Regions from separate parts of the Paenibacillus sp. Mc5Re-14 genome, predicted to be linked through region 2. Evidence: predicted binding sites of a transcription regulator. Region 2 holds the regulator's gene; each other region holds the start of a gene.
What was found. Region 2 encodes Rex, which represses fermentation and respiration genes when NADH is low (regulators of the CRP and FNR family bind a similar motif). Its sites were predicted from a motif close to TTGTGAAATATTTCACAA; they were not measured.
Positions count from the first base shown of each region.

Region 1: a site for Rex is predicted at 1,312-1,329, ahead of BN1546_RS07055 (DoxX family membrane protein). Genes of this name have one in related genera too.
Region 3: a site for Rex is predicted at 1,919-1,936, ahead of BN1546_RS13435 (formate/nitrite transporter family protein). Genes of this name have one in related genera too.

Region 1 covers NZ_CVPD01000001.1:1,557,424-1,560,710, reverse strand. Annotated here, with positions in the region: gene BN1546_RS07060 (hypothetical protein) at 1-299, opposite strand, end outside; gene BN1546_RS07055 (DoxX family membrane protein) at 687-1,205, opposite strand; gene BN1546_RS07050 (DUF3048 domain-containing protein) at 1,456-2,550, shown strand; gene BN1546_RS07045 (DUF47 domain-containing protein) at 2,739-3,287, shown strand, end outside.
Region 2 covers NZ_CVPD01000001.1:4,985,244-4,988,530, reverse strand. Annotated here, with positions in the region: gene BN1546_RS22725 (amidohydrolase) at 1-1,011, opposite strand, end outside; gene BN1546_RS22720 (redox-sensing transcriptional repressor Rex) at 998-1,651, opposite strand; gene dinG (ATP-dependent DNA helicase DinG) at 1,679-3,287, opposite strand, start outside.
Region 3 covers NZ_CVPD01000001.1:2,948,924-2,952,210, reverse strand. Annotated here, with positions in the region: gene BN1546_RS13440 (molybdopterin-containing oxidoreductase family protein) at 1-642, opposite strand, end outside; gene BN1546_RS13435 (formate/nitrite transporter family protein) at 999-1,844, opposite strand; gene BN1546_RS13430 (FAD-dependent oxidoreductase) at 2,231-3,287, opposite strand, start outside.

The sequences.
Region 1 (3,287 bases), 3.4 Mb from region 2:
TCTCTGGATTGAGTGAGTAATTTTTTCAGTTTTGCATCGTTTGTCCGACTGATTACATTAGTGAACGAATCACCGGGTTTATAGACTTGATTAATCTTAGTTTGAACAGAGGTCGGATATAAGGTCTGTGCATATGAATCCAATTGCTGTTTCTGTGCATTTTCTAAATGTAGCACTAGGATGGTAGCTTGAGAGGCAGGAATGGATTGAATATGTTTTTGCAAATAAATGAATGCCTGAGGTAGCTTGCCTGGTTGGCGAAGTAGCTGCTCGAAGGTTTTGGAAAATATGTTGTACAACTTCTGCTTGAGATATTGTAGTAGATGTCGCTGCTTTGGCTGATGTCGTAGATCCCAATCCGATCGTCTGTACTGTGAAAGTTACTGCTGCGAGCATGAGATAGGCTTTGGTGATTTTTTTCATGGTATAACCCTCCATTAGGTTCTTTGATGTAACTGTAGTGTACAGGGTAAATGTATCGTGAACATTCCATGTTGTATCCAACTTGTAAACGTTCGGGGGAAAGATGAACCCGAAAAAGGAGTCTCCAAGTCAGGATGGACTTGAGGACTCCTTTGTTCACTTAAATAGAGGAGGGTGCAGCATAGCCACACATTAAAGAGAAGCAGCATGGCTGAACAAAAAAACAACCATTTTCCAGAGGATAACGGTTGTTTTTTGGATAGTTAAGCTATTTTTCGATTGGGGTCCGTTTGATAAGTATCTTTATTTTTACCAAACAGTCCACGCAGGAAGGGCAGTACCCAACGGTCAAAGCCGATTCTTCCGGCATTTGCACCAGCAACGATAAGGAAGATTTCAACCAGCAGGTAGATTGCATTGGTGCTTACTGTACCCGAGAACAGGAACGAGAAGTTCATAACCATAGCCATCAAAGTAGCCAGTGTAGTCAATGTACCAAGCAGCAGGCCAACCCCGACCAAGAACTCACCCAATGGGATCAGGACGTTGAACAAACCGACATTCGGCATGGCAAAGGCTTCAAGGAACGATCCCCACCAGCCTTGTACAGCGGGGTGATCTCCGCCTGTTTTAGCAATGGCCCCCGAAATAAATCCACCTGCATCGAATCCGCCAGTCAGCTTCTCAAGTCCGTGGGTCATCCATTCATAACCTAGATAAACCCGTACTACAGTCAGCAGCCACATTGCTACTTTGTTCTCACGTAACCAGTTGTTAAACATTCAAATCACTCCTCTTTCTTAATCTATAATGATGGGTTGTATTTCATTTTGTTTGGGATGATCATCTTTGCTACACCTTTATTGTATTAGGTTCAGTTACAGTTATTTGTGATAAAAATCACAAACTCTAAATATTTTTTAAATTTTAATGTCTTTAGATAAGTATTCTATAGAGAGGTAATGCCTCAATCAAGACAAAAACAGGAAATAAAGCTTATAATGAGAAAAATAACGATGTGGAGGGATGAACTTGTCCGGGCCCATGTTTCAACGAAATCATTGGTTGCGTGTGATGGCCTCAGCTCTGTTATGCATGACAATGATATCTTGTTCTGCTTTGTCCAATACGGGTGAATCTGAATCCGTTCCCCAACCGACCCAGCAAGAAACAGAGAAGAAGGTGCTTGAACCGCCTAAGGAGCCATCTGTTCCGGTATTTACAGCTCCGCTTACCGGGCTTCCGGTGGAGCAGCCTGTTTTGGAGCGGCCACTGGCTGTCATGATTAACAATGCCCCGGCTGCGCGTCCACAGGCAGGGCTTAGCCAGGCAGACATGGTATATGAGGTTCTTGCAGAAGGCGGAATTACCCGTTTGGTAGCTTTTTTCCAAAGTCATGGTGGAGATGTGAAGATCGGTCCGGTCCGCAGTATTCGGCCGTATTTGATTGAACTGGGCGAAACCTATGGTGCGTTGCCGATACATGCAGGGGGAAGTACAGATGCCTATGCGATTTTACAGCAGCAGCGGAAGGAGCATCTGGATGAGATTTCAAATGGAGGGGCTTATTTTTGGCGAAGCAAAGACCGTCGTCCACCACATAATTTATACACAGATGTGAGCAGGCTACGTAAAGGAAGCGAAAGCAAAGGATATACCAAGCAGACGGAAGTTCCAGTGTATCCTTATCTTAAAACCGGCGAAACTCCAGTTATGGTGGACGAGAGTGCCGCATCTGTGCACATCCGGTTTTTGCTAAAAAGCTATCGCGTATCTTATACCTATGATCAAGCCGATCAACGATATAAGCGTTTTGTGAACGAAAAGTCACATCTAGATCAAAATAATAAGCAACAGCTCTCAGCGGCTAATGTTATTGTGATGAGCACGAGGCATCGAACGCTAGATGATGTAGGCAGACTAAGTGTTGAACTGGACGGTAGCGGAGAGGCCATGGTGTTTCAACAAGGACAGTTAATACGTGCTGAATGGCAGCATACATCTGGCGATGCGATTCGGTTTATGAAAAATGGGGTTGAAATCCCGTTAACACCAGGTACATCCTATATACATGTAGTACCTGCAGATACTTCACTAACGGAACATGTAACGTTTGAAGCGAATTAGAAAACGTAATACACCTATTTAGGAAAAAATTGTCGGATAATGACTCTATATGTCGGGCATTGTATACGTATATCTAGAAATTTGCTTTTACAAACATTACAAAAACATTGATGAGTGTGATAAGATAGCAAAGGTTGTCTATTGCAGTCGAAACAGGTTGCGGATATTTTCGTAAAGGGGTAATCGTTATGAGATTGAAGAAAAAGGATATATTCTTCGAGACGTTGGAAAATATGGCAGATACGATCGTGCAAGCAGCCGATTATTTTGCCCAACATACTTCAAATTTTCAAGATGTGACTTTGTTTACCAATGAGATGAAGAAGTATGAAAATAAGTGTGATGATTACACACACACGATTATTACTGAGTTGAACAAGACCTTCATTACGCCGCTGGAACGCGACGACATCATGGAACTGACAACGACCATGGATGATGTGCTGGATGGTCTTGAAGCGACAGCCTCTCGTTTTTATATGTACAACATTACAGAGCCGGACGAGTATATTGTGCAGTTCGCTGATATTTTGCGTCAATCAGCTTACGAAATTCAGAAGGCTGTACATTTGCTTTCACAGAAAAAATTGTTGGCTATTCGTGAATACACCATTCGCCTAAATGATTTGGAAAATCAGGGGGATGAATTATTGCGTATTTGCATCAAAAACCTGTTTGCAACTGTAACTGATCCTATTGAGCTGATTAAACGTAAAGAATTGTACGAACGCCTTGAA
Region 2 (3,287 bases):
TTCATTTGCAGGAACTGCTGTTGGGTCGCCAGATACTCCCTTGTGAATGAGTGCCGCCAGACGCATTTCCTCGAACATATCCAGGTTATTATTGCTAGCAGGACCGTCTGTTCCAAGAGAAACAGTAACTCCTGCACGCAACAATTCAGGCACTCTAGCTACACCACTTGCCAGCTTCAAGTTGCTGCCTGGATTATGTGAAACCGCCACACCTCGTTCCGCTAATAAAGCTATCTCTTCGTCGTTCAAGTGTACGCCGTGGGCAACAAGTGAAGGGCGGGAGAAAAAGCCAAGCTTATCTAAGTGTGCAACTGGACGCAAACCGTAGTCGCGTACGTTTTGCTCAACTTCGGCGATCGTCTCGGACATGTGCGTATGCAATGGTAAATCGAGATCATGTGCTGCTTGAACAAATTTCTCAATAAACGCTGGCGGGCATGTGTATGGGGCATGCGGAGACATCATCGTTGTGATACGTCCATCTGCTTTTCCATGCCAGTTACGCGCAAAAGTCACGGCCTCAGCCAGCTTGATCCGCTGTTCTTCTTCTGAACAGAGTCCAATGGCTCCACGCATCAAACTTGCACGGATGCCCGACTCTTCAGCTACACGTGCCACCTCATCCATATGATCGTACATATCCAGGAAAGTTGTGGTTCCACCTTTCAGCATTTCCAGCACTGACAAGGATGTTCCCCAATACACATCCGTAGATGTAAACTTGGCTTCCATAGGCCACATTTTTTCCTGAAGCCACACTTGAAGTGCCAAGTCATCTCCATACCCTCGCAGCAGAGACATCGCCGCATGACCATGAGTATTAATCAGACCAGGCAAAAACAATAACCCGTTACCGTCGATTGCTTCTGTCTCTTCCTCACCCGCAGGCAGAGTCTCGCCAATGTAAGTAATACGGCTATCCTCCACAATCATAAAACCATGGATTACCCCAGCTTCAGTTCCATTCACGGCAAAAGAACCGTTTTTAATCATCCATTTATTCACTGTCATATTGTGCTTCTTCCTTTCCGTCCTCCAGATAATAAGCGAGGCTAAGCAAGTCAGTTGTAAAGTCTGTGGCATGTATCCGAATGTTAGCCGGTGCCTTGAGAATGATAGGTGCAAAGTTTAAAATCGCTCCAATTCCACTCTCAATGAGCCTATCAGCTACGTGTTGTGCCTCAAAATCAGGTACAGTAATAATCCCGATTCGAATATTTTTTTCTTTTACAGTCGTTTCCAATTCATCCATCGGCTGAACGACTAAGGTATTGATTCTGGTCCCAACCTTATCCGGGAACGCATCAAATACCGCCACAATCTTCATATTGTCTTTTAAATAAGCGTTATAGTTTGATAGGGCTTGACCCAGATTACCCGCTCCGACCAATACTACATTAATTTGCTGGTCGATTTTCAGGATATGGCGTATTTTCTCAATTAGATAAGAAACATCGTAACCGATACCCTTCCGACCAAAATCGCCAAAATAGGCAAGATCTTTACGAATTTGGGCCGGATTCAAATCTAACCTCTGTCCCAGCTCTTGAGAAGAGACCGTAGCCACCTCCCGTTTGTGCAGTGCATTCAGATAACGTAAATATACGGGTAATCTCCGTACGACAGCCTCTGAAATTTTATCTGATTTCATACTTGCTCCCCCTAATTGTAACGGACTTTAGGTGTCCGTCCGTTGTGCCTCTGTCTCCGGGGCGGATTGGAGCCATTCGGCGATGCGGGGCACCATTTGCTCCGATGGCATATGCTCCATTTTTGGTCCCGGTAACGAGTACAAAAAGTGCTTTCCATAATAGGATTCGATCACACGCGTATCGTAAACGATAACGACTCCGTGGTCGCTCGCTGTACGTACCAATCGCCCAAATCCCTGTTTGAAGCGAATAACTGCTTGTGGTACAGACAGCTTCATAAATGGATTCTTCTTCTGCTGCTGGAGCAGCTCGCTTTTTGCCTCCAGTAACGGGTGATTGGGCGGTTGAAACGGCAAGCGAACGATGGCCAGACAAGTCAAAGCCTTCCCTGGAATATCGACGCCTTCCCAGAAGCTGCTGGTTCCCAGCAATACAGAAGCCTTGGCTTCCTGAAAACGACGGGTTAGCTTGCTCCGACTCCCACTGTCTACACCTTGTCCTAACACGGTAATATCGCTGGATGCTAACGCCTCTTTAAGTGGCTCATACACTTGCCGGAGCATCCGATAGGAAGTAAACAGAACAAGCATTCTCCCCCGCGTCGCCTGGGCAGTCGCTCCTAGAGAGCTAACGAGCATCTCTACAAAATGTGCATCCCCTACACTGCCCTTCACACTCGGAAAGTCTCGCGGAATGACCAGCAACACCTGATCCCTGTAATTAAAAGGTGATGGGAGCTGTGACGTCATTAATCGTCCTTGATCCGCGGCCTCCTGCAAGCCGAGTTGATCGGTCATGTACTGAAACGACTTATCTACCGATAAAGTAGCAGATGTCAGAATAATACTTCTTTTTTTGTCAAAAAACATTTCTTTCAACTGGCGGCTCACATCGACGGGCACTGCATAAAATTGCAATGATTTACTACGGAATTGCCCACTCGCTTCGAGCCAATATACGGTTGTTTCATCATCGAGTCGTATAAAGAAGCGCAAATTTTCCCTAATCCCCGCCAAATCCTTAAGCAGACCCGTGATATCTGTAATGAGACTATCCGCCGCATAATCGTCGTGTTCTTCCTTGACATCCAGCATCAGCTTGTCGCCCTTGCGCAAAATTTCACTCAACGTTACATAAAGCTGATTTTCCAACGCCGCCGCTTGATCCCACTTTGCAGGCTTGGCCGACGGTTTGAGACGCGAAGAAAATTGCCCCGTTTCACCCGGTGTGGCATCAGTTCGTTCTGGCAACATACCAAACAACTTATCGCTTAGCAGGTCCCAAGTTTCCTTAACCTCTAACACGAGTGGGTACAGCTGATCAATGATCGAGGCCCATTCCGTCGACTTCTCATGCCCCGACTTTGCCAACTGCTGACGTAATGAAGGCAATTGTCCGTTCTTACTGTCCTTGAACAATCGAGTCAGCGTATGCACGAGTGTGAAATATTTCATATGCATGCCCAGGTGCTTACCGGCTACTTCCTCTAGATGATGTGCTTCATCAATGACCAGATGTTCATAGCTGGGCAATAGCTGGTGACTTGCTTTGACGTCGGTGAACAGCTTGGAGTGATTCGTTATAACCACATCCGCTGTTCCTGCTTCATGACGTGCACGATGATAGTAGCACTTG
Region 3 (3,287 bases), 2.0 Mb from region 2:
TTTCTCAGCCAATACGACCTGATGCATGTTGGTGCTGATGACGTTTCCGCCCCATACAATAATGAGCTCTGCATCCTCTGTGTCCTCCGGGCTTGTGCCGCCCTTAAATCCCATAACGGATGCCCAGCCTTCATTCCCAGCCACACTGCAAATCGTCTGATCCAGTTGGCTTGAACCCAGCGCATTGAAAAAGCGACGATCCATTCCATCCACACTCAATACACCCATATTGCCATAAAAGCTGTAGGGGAGAATGGATTCCGGTCCATCCGTACGTATCAGCTCCTTGAACCGACCTGTAATGGTATCGACCGCCTCCTCCCAGCTAATTCGTTCAAACTTCCCTTCCCCTTTGGCGCCTACACGCTTCAACGGATAAAGCACCCGATCCGGATCATATACTCGCTCGGTCATATTCCGGACTTTGTTGCATATAGCCCCTTTGGTAATGGGATGATCTGGATTACCAGTCACCTTGACTATCTTTCCATTTTCCTTGTGAAGCAGGAGCCCACACGTATCCGGGCAATCCAACGGGCATACGGCCGGAAAAATACCGTTCTGCTGCTCCGTCATCCGCTGTCCTCTGTGTAAGTTGTGTTGAAGTGTGGCCTCAAGAGGCGCGTTATTGCGATGATCCATGGTGTTAATGCTCCTTTCCGTTACCGTTTCCAAAAATTACACTGTTCTTATCATATCTACAGCTTTGGCCTATGGCAAGAGAAGGATTTTACCACACAGCATCTCTCCCAAATATATAAAAATCCGCCTGCTGTATAGAGCAAAACGGATTTTAAAAATCATAATTATTTTTTTATCATCCTGTTTCATCATTACATACCCAGGGTAAAAGAGATCAAGGCATTATGGACGAGAGCACACTCATCCTCCATGCCAAATCATGGACCACTCCCAAAAAAATCCGCCATGACAGGTTTCGTTCCCCCGGGCCTGTCATGGCGGATTTGCTTTGTTCATAGCTTCATAAAGTAACGTGATTATGCATGATCACTCAACGGATTGGATGCAACGGAAGGAGTAATTTGAGATTCATTCACGGAATGTGTATTGGTTTGAGTTTTTTTCAGATAGGCCAGCCAGTAGGCTCCAGCCACAAACAGACTGCCTCCTACCAAATTCCCCAACCAGACCGGAATGAAATTCATAACATACGCTGCCCACGAAAAATGACCTGCAAAAATAGCCGCCGGAATGAGAAACATATTGGCTACAACGTGCTGAAATCCAATAGCAACAAAGGCCATGGTCGGGAACCAAATTCCCATAATTTTTCCGCCGATGGAGTCTGTGCTATAAGCCATCCATACAGCCAGTGCAACGAGCCAGTTACATCCTATACCTGATATAAAAGACTGCAAAAAGCTTTCATGCAGCTTATGCCCTGCCATATCCACCACTTTATCCAGGTAAGGACCCGTTTCGGTCAAGCCCAGAACATGCCCGAAGAAAAATGCAACAAATAATGCACCTGCAAAATTACTGAGCGTAATAATCGCCAAATTACGAAGCATGGCTCCTGTCTTAATTCGTCCTGCCCATCTCGCCAAAGGCACTGCCATCATATTGCCGGTCAGCAATTCCCCACCAGCGATCAAAACTAACACCAGACCTACAGGGAACACCGCAGCTCCAATAAAGGTAGCAATGCTTCCCCATTCTTTAGGTGCACTTGCAATAACGCGTATATCCAGCAAAAACCCGAGTGCAATAAATGCACCTGCCAAAAATCCCAATACTACCGCCACAGTCCACGGGTTGTTCGCCTTGGCCACTCCTGTTTCCACCGTCTTTTCGGCAATTTGCCCCGGTTTATAACTTGCCATCTGCCCCCGCTCCTTTAATATCTTTTAAACAAAATATTCTTCTTTTATATTTTATTTAAAATCAGTGATTTTGTTTGTGAAAAAAATCACTTTCTTAAGTATAAAAAAAACAGCCCTTGGATAAAGGACTGTTTTTCTATTTTATTACATCTACTGCGCTACTACGCGCTTTACATTTAATTGTATTCTTCCTTTTCAACAGCTCTCAAGAACCAAAGAACTCCGCCCAGACCGACGGCTGCAACAACTACAAGAAAAAGGATATAAAACAAATCCATTATAAAGTCTCCCCCTAATCCTTATGCTCTCTATATTGTACTATAAGGATTCATCCGTACGCTTCAGATTGTTGACAAACTTATGAACAATGTCACAGACAAATCGAATTATACAGTAACTGGGTTCCGTTCGGATATTGTAGGCAATGCTTGCAAACCTGCCGCGTTCAGGAAATTCCAAGGCTTGTTATAGTGCGGCTGGAAGAAGAAATCGACAAAGGCCAACTGGTCAATGGTCATATGATTTTGAATGGCTACAGACAGCGTGTTAATGGATTGCGTCAAATCGACCTTCGACATAATTTGTGCCCCAACAATTCTTCGTGTCTCCTGCTCATATACAACCTTCAGCAATACCTTTTCAGAGGTTGGCATAAACTCAGGACGGTAGCTATCCTCAATGGTTACAGCTTCTACAGTCATCCCCTCGTCGGTTGCTGCGGCTTCTGTCATTCCTGTTCCCGCAATATTATCTTCGTAAATTTTGATACCCGAGGTTCCTTGTGTTCCCATGTAGGCAATGGTCGGCTGTACCAGATTGCGTGCCACCAGCGTCCCCATTCGAACCGCATTCGTCGCCAATGGGATATAAGCTGTTTTGCCAGTCGGATTATAACGAATTGCACAACTGTCGCCTGCTGCAAACACATCCGGGCAGCTACTTTGCATATAATTGTCTACAACGATCGCACCGTTAGGCAACATATCTACCTGACCTTTGAGCAGATCCGTTTGAGGTCGGAAACCGATACAGAGTATAACAAGCTCTGTTTCATACTCTCCTTTGGAGGTCACGACCCTACTTACTTTACCGTTAGTCCCCTCAAAACGACTCACTGTCTCGCCAAGTACCAGCTTAATGCCATGTTCTCTCAGGGAATTCTCAATCCGGTCTGTAAACTCATGGTCTAAATACTTATTCAATATACGATCAGCACTGTCGATCAGCGTTACGTTCTTACCGTTCATTTGAAAAGCTTCTACCAGTTCAACACCAATGTATCCAGCTCCGACGACTGTAATGTTCTGTACGTGCTGGGCTTTCTCAATGATTTCATTCGAATGATTATAGTTCTTGCAGAGCAAAATATGATCAAGTTCAATGCCTTCCAGCTTCGGAATAATTGGCCACGATCCAGTAGTCACAATCAATTTATCAAATGTG